Regions from separate parts of the Flavobacterium sp. TMP13 genome, predicted to be linked through region 2. Evidence: riboswitches for the same ligand, from Rfam matches in the RefSeq annotation. Region 2 holds a riboswitch; the other holds the start of a gene.
What was found. Region 2 has a riboswitch for S-adenosylmethionine ahead of ACRASX_RS06785 (homocysteine S-methyltransferase family protein). Riboswitches for the same ligand answer to the same signal wherever they lie in the genome.

Region 1 (3,394 bases), 1.5 Mb from region 2:
GATAATGGTGAAAATAAAAAGAAATAAATGATACCACGCATTTTCTAGTAAATCAAAGAAATTTAATTTGCCGTTCGCGAAACTCAAAATCAATAATACTTGTGCACCATACGGCAAAATTCCCTGAATTATACAAGAGAAAATATCCAAAATCGTAGCAGTTTTTCTAGCATCCAATCCATATTCATCATTGATTTCTTTTGCAATTCCGCCTGTGATTACAATAGATACTGTATTGTTTGCAATCGCCAAATTAGCAAAACCCACCAAAGTACCAACTCCCATTTGAGCAGATTTTTTGCTTTTGATTGCTTTTTTTATATGGTACAATACGTAATCAATTCCACCTGCTTTATCAACCATGGCAGCTAGGCCACCCGTTAACATCGACAATAAAAAGATGTCTGTCATGCTAGTAAAACCCTCGTATATTTTTTGTGCAAATTCTAATACTGTAAAATGACTTCCTAAAAATCCTATTATTCCGGCTAACACTGTTCCCAAAAGTAAAGTTGAAAACACATTTACTCCCAAAAGAGCTAAAGCAATCACAACTAGATAAGGTAGAATCACCCACAATTCAAATGATTGTTGTGCAATATTAACTGCTTTAATTTCCGAATTCAACCCCAAATAAAAAAAAACAAGTAAGGTGATTATAGCTGCTGGAAACGCAATAAATAAGTTGATTTTAAACTTATCTTTTAATTTACAACCTAGCGATTGTGTCGCTGCAATAGTTGTATCTGAAATCATAGACAAATTATCGCCCAACATAGAACCACCTAATAACGCACCCGCAATAAGCGGCAACGAAGCACCACTTGTTTCTGCCAAAGTAACTGCAATTGGGCCAATAGCTACAATAGCGCCTACCGAAGTTCCAGTTGCCGTAGATAAAAAGGCTGCGATTAAAAAAATGCCTAAAGGAAAATACGCTACATCAATAGTACTGATTCCCAAATTTACCACCGCATCGACTCCACCCGTAGCTTTACTCACTACCGCAAAAGCACCAGCAAGTAAATATATAATGCACATCGTTATGATTTTACTTTCGCCACAACCCGCAATTAAAGTCGTTATTTTTTGCTCAGTATTTTGTTGCAATAATAAAAAAGCAGCAACAATTCCGACTAAAACTGCCACTGGTGAAGGCAAAGCATAAAAATCTTCCAAAAAAATTCCAGCTCCAAGAAATGTAAAAATAAATAATAATAAAGGTAGTAAAGCCCAAGGATTCCCTTTTGTTCGTAATTGATTTGTCATAAGTTTAATTTTAAATATAAAACGATTTAAACGACAAATAAATCTGAAAAGGGCTGTGATAACAACATTTTTTCCAAAGGATTTGGCTTATCGTTTTAGCACCTTGCTTGTTGCTGCAGGTTGCTATCTCATTGCGAGATTCGTGATAACGGCTGCAAATATACTATATATTTTGAAGAACAGTCAACGATTGTCCATTCACTACTACTATTTGCAGAAAAAGCCTTACCGAAGTAAAGCTTTCATTTATTATTTGATAAAATGTATTAAAAAGCTACATTCCATCTTGGTAAAGTTCCTTTTTCATCTAAGAAATCTTGCAAAATTTGCCCTTCCACTGCTGTTGGAATTGCTTTTACAGTTTCATTAAATGTTTCATACCAAACTACTTCTAGAAGCGAAATGTTTTCAATTTTCATTTGTGCTGGCCAAGAATATTTACGTCCTGTTTTTGCAAATTGATGTCCGTTTACGATTTTATCATGCAAACCACCATTTTTAATTTTTAAAGTTCCGTCATTCTGAACAGTTCCAGTAGAACCCACCATGATTAACTCTTTGTTTTCGCCATCTATTTCATAAACAACAAAAACACCTGAACCAGATTCTGGTGCATTACACACCGCTTCTAAACTATCTTCTATTGAAAAACTAAAACTATTAGTTTGATCAAATTTTTCTAACTCTTTATACATCATCCTTTAATTAAAAAAATGCCTCACAAATTCGTGAGGCATTTTGGAATTTATTTTTAAATTTTAGATTAACCTAAAACTTCTTTTACTTTTTTACCAATCTCAGCAGGAGAATCAACAACGTGTATTCCACATTGTCTCATGATTTCTTTTTTAGCTTCAGCTGTATCGTCAGAACCTCCAACAATTGCACCTGCATGACCCATTGTTCTACCAGCTGGAGCAGTAACTCCTGCAATAAAACCAACAACTGGCTTGCGGTTACCATCAGCTTTAATCCATTTAGCAGCATCAGCTTCTAATTGACCACCAATTTCACCGATCATAACGATACATTCCGTTTCTGGATCGTTCATTAATAATTCAACTGCTTCTTTTGTAGTTGTTCCAATAATTGGATCTCCACCAATACCGATTGCAGTTGTAATTCCTAAACCTTGCTTTACTACTTGGTCAGCAGCCTCGTACGTTAAAGTTCCTGATTTAGAAACGATACCAACTGTTCCTTTTTTGAAAACAAAACCTGGCATAATACCAACTTTAGCTTCTCCTGGAGTAATAACACCTGGACAGTTAGGCCCAATTAATCTTGCATTTCGTTCTTTAACATATTTATTAGCGTGAATCATATCTGCAACTGGAATTCCTTCTGTAATTGCAATGATAACTTTAATTCCAGCATCTGCAGCTTCCATAATTGCATCAGCAGCAAAAGCTGGCGGTACAAAAATAATTGAAGTATCAGCACCTACTTGTTCTACAGCGTCTTTAACAGTGTTAAATACCGGACGCTCTAAATGAGTTGTTCCACCTTTTCCTGGAGTTACACCACCTACAACATTTGTACCGTATTCAATCATTTGTGAAGCGTGGAAAGTACCTTCGCTACCTGTAAATCCTTGAACAATTATTTTGGAATCTTTATTAACTAAAACACTCATGATATATTTTTTATGTGATTTTATAAATTCTGATGCAAAAGTAACGCTTTTTATGTAAATTTTAAGCTCTTTTTCTTGATAAAATTGCTAAGATAATTGACTCATTTGATATCCACGATACAATTTATTGTCTTTGATTTGCCACATTACCATAAAATGCGCCAATAATATTTCTTCTCTCGGGTTTTCAATCGTTTTTACATAGTGCGCATGACGTATTGCTACGGTATCGCCATCAGAAATAATGTGACTTACGCGAACTTTAGACCTCACATAAGCTTTACTTAGACCTTTTGCATACTCCAACATAGAATCGTAATTCATCTGAATCAAACCATTACTGCTTTGCCATTCAAAAGCAATTTCTGGATGCAAAAAGTCTTTTAAAACTTCGCTATCAATTAGGGCATCCGATTTATAAAATTTCTCAACAAGTTCTTTAGTAGACATAGTTACTTCAATTTATTTAAAATTTCGGGAATCTTTTTG
Region 2 (3,394 bases):
GAATTAGCCGCTAAACATCCAACAGTTTCTTTGACAAACTTGAAGTATAAAAAGCAAATGTTAAAAAAAAGGCATTTGGTTATTGCTTGTACCGACAAAATAAAAGTGAACGAGAAAATTTTTAAGCAAGCTAGAAAGAGATATTTAATGTGCAATATCGCAGATACACCTGATTTTTGCGATTATTATTTGGGAGGAATAGTGACCAAAGGGCATGTAAAAGTTGCTATTTCAACTAACGGTAAATCGCCTACAACTGCCAAAAGACTTCGCGAATTTTTTGAAGAAATTATTCCAGAAGATATCAATGAAATGGTTCAAAATTTAAATGAATACCGTAAAACGTTAAAGGGCGATTTTGAAGACAAAGTAAAGAAGATGAACGAAATAACGTTGGCATTAAAAAACAAAGAATAAAACAATCTTACAAAGAAGATATTGATAATTGTCATTGCACACTTTTGCTTTTATTTGTTTCTTTGTAGTTATTAAGAATTATTATAAATAATTACACAATGATTAAGACAGACATACTCATAATCGGAGCCGGACCCACTGGCTTATTTGCAGTGTTCGAAGCAGGTTTATTAAAATTAAAATGCCATATATTAGATGCTCTCCCACAAGCGGGTGGTCAACTATCAGAATTGTATCCTAAGAAGCCTATTTACGATATTCCGGGTTTTCCAGAAGTGTTAGCAGGTGATTTAGTAGACGGATTAATGGAGCAAATTAAGCAGTTCGAGCCCGGTTTTACATTAGGCGAACGTGCTGAAACCATTGCAAAACAAGAAGACGGTAGCTTTATTGTTACGACGAATAAAGGCAAGCAATTTAACGCTCCAGTTATTGCTATAGCAGGAGGTTTAGGAAGTTTTGAACCGCGCAAACCACTTATTGATGGAATTAATTTTTATGAAGATAAAGGAGTTAAATACTTTATTAAGAATCCAGAAAAATTTAGAGATAAAAAAGTTGTCATCGCTGGTGGAGGAGATTCTGCTTTAGACTGGAGCATCTTTTTGGCCGATATCGCTTCAGAAGTAACCTTGGTTCACCGAAGAAACGAATTTAGAGGCGCTTTAGATTCGGTTGATAAAGTACAAGAATTAAAAACAGCGGGTAAGATAAAATTAATCACTCCAGCTGAGGTTGTGGGTATTAATGGAGCGGAGCACATCGAATCTGTAGATTTAGATGAGAATGGCGCACACCGTAGTGTGGCATGCGATTACTTTATTCCACTTTTCGGGCTGACACCAAAATTAGGACCAATTGGAGATTGGGGATTAGAGATTGAAAAAAATGCCATCAAAGTAAACAATGCCTTGGATTACCAAACTAATATTCCGGGAATTTTTGCAATTGGAGATGTAAATACGTATCCAGGCAAATTGAAGTTGATTTTATGTGGTTTCCACGAAGCAACTTTAATGTGTCAAGCAGCGTATCAAATTATCAATCCTGGTAAAAAATACGTTTTAAAATATACAACCGTATCAGGCGTAGATGGTTTCGACGGAACGCGCAAAGAAGCACCAAAAGCAGTTGTAAAGGCAATTGTTTAAAAAAGAGAATAAGATAGTAAGGTTCTGAGTTGCTGAGTTTTTTACTTGCTAACTCAGGGCCTTTTCACTTAGTAGCTTGCTCCCTTAGATCCCTTGAAACTTTAAAGAAAAAATTTGCAAGTCGCAGGCCTATTGCTTACCTTTGCACTGTTCTTAATTTTATTGAAAGTTATCACGAAAGGCGGAGGGAAAGACCCGATGAAACCTTAGCAACCCTTTACTATAAAGAAGGTGCTACATTCTACTTTAAACTGGTACTCAGTACAAAAGATAGATAACATAAATACATCACGTATTCTTCAAAACTTTTCATGAAACTTTATCGATATAACAACAGTAAGCTGTAGTAGAAGCACTAACATTGGCGCTTTTTTAGCAACAAGGTTCCTGTTTTTCGCTGTATCTTTTTTGCTGAACCCCAGCAAAAAAGGATGCCGCTGCACCCAGGGCTAGAGGCTTACAATAGTGAATTTTTAGAAACAATCCATTTGGATGCAAATAGCTTTGCGCGGTAGCGTCTTAGCAAGAAATTGAATAAAAAAAAGGCAACGTGAGTTTACACTTTGCGAGAAATATAATAGTATGGCAACAATTCAAGAGGCGATAAAGGAAAGAATACTAGTGCTCGATGGAGCAATGGGAACGATGTTACAACGCTACAATTTTTCGGAAGAAGATTTTCGTGGCGAACAGTTCAAAGATTTTCCCTATTCTGTAAAAGGCAATAACGATTTACTATCGCTTACCCAACCGCAAGCGATAAAAGACGTGCACACTTTATATTTTGAAGCAGGCGCAGACATAATCGAAACAAATACATTTTCAAGTACAACAATTGGTATGGCCGATTACCATCTCGAAGATGCGGTTTACGAATTGAACTACCAATCGGCAAAAATCGCTAAAGAAGTAGCCCAAATTTTTACAGCAAAAGATCCATCAAAACCACGTTTTGTAGCAGGTTCAATTGGACCAACAAATCGTACGGCAAGTATGTCGCCCGATGTAAATGATCCCGGATACAGAGCCGTAACTTTTGATGATTTACGAATTGCCTACAAACAGCAAGTCGAAGCCCTGTTAGACGGTGGCTGTGACTTATTATTGGTAGAAACAATTTTTGATACTTTAAATGCCAAAGCAGCACTTTTTGCTATCGAACAAGTAAAAGAAGAACGCAATATCGATGTGCCAATCATGGTTTCAGGAACGATTACCGATGCATCCGGACGAACACTTTCGGGACAAACTGTAGAGGCATTTTTAACCTCTGTTTCGCATATTCCGCTATTGAGTGTTGGTTTCAATTGTGCTTTGGGAGCTGATTTGCTAAAACCGTATTTAAAAACACTATCGCAACGCACTTCTTTTAATGTTTCAGCGCATCCAAACGCAGGTTTGCCCAATGCTTTCGGTCAATACGACGAAACGCCAGAACAAACGCAAGCCTTTATTCGCGAATATTTAGAAGATGGTTTAGTAAATATTATTGGTGGTTGTTGCGGTACCACTCCAAATCACATCCGATTGATAGCAGAAGCTGCAGCAGAATATAAGCCGCGCGTTTCAACAGCGACGATGTAAATAAAAGATTAAAAGATTTTATAACCTTTTAAATAGTAAACATGTTGTCGTTTTTTTGTCAATCCGACAAATGAGAAATAGTCACAAGTGAATTGTCTATCGGAGATTCGTTCTTCGTCGGAAGCGCAAGATTATCGATTACTGTAATTTTAGAGAAATTACAATAATCGATTTAAATTACAAAACCGCGTGAGGGATAGTAGTGGAACTCTTTTTTGTTGGTTTTTTACCAAGAAAAAAAG

Region 1: another riboswitch for S-adenosylmethionine. It lies ahead of ACRASX_RS13030 (Na+/H+ antiporter NhaC family protein); the one in region 2 lies ahead of ACRASX_RS06785 (homocysteine S-methyltransferase family protein).

Annotation. Positions count from the first base shown of each region.
Region 1 is NZ_CP193656.1:3,008,370-3,011,763, reverse strand. It holds gene ACRASX_RS13030 (Na+/H+ antiporter NhaC family protein) at 1-1,269, opposite strand, end outside; SAM-I-IV-variant riboswitch at 1,327-1,423, opposite strand; gene ACRASX_RS13025 (hypothetical protein) at 1,536-1,964, opposite strand; gene sucD (succinate--CoA ligase subunit alpha) at 2,033-2,905, opposite strand; gene ACRASX_RS13015 (nuclear transport factor 2 family protein) at 2,993-3,355, opposite strand; gene ACRASX_RS13010 (UDP-3-O-(3-hydroxymyristoyl)glucosamine N-acyltransferase) at 3,358-3,394, opposite strand, start outside.
Region 2 is NZ_CP193656.1:1,556,323-1,559,716, forward strand. It holds gene ACRASX_RS06775 (precorrin-2 dehydrogenase/sirohydrochlorin ferrochelatase family protein) at 1-417, shown strand, start outside; gene ACRASX_RS06780 (NAD(P)/FAD-dependent oxidoreductase) at 516-1,568, shown strand; SAM riboswitch class I at 1,735-1,849, shown strand; gene ACRASX_RS06785 (homocysteine S-methyltransferase family protein) at 2,151-3,152, shown strand.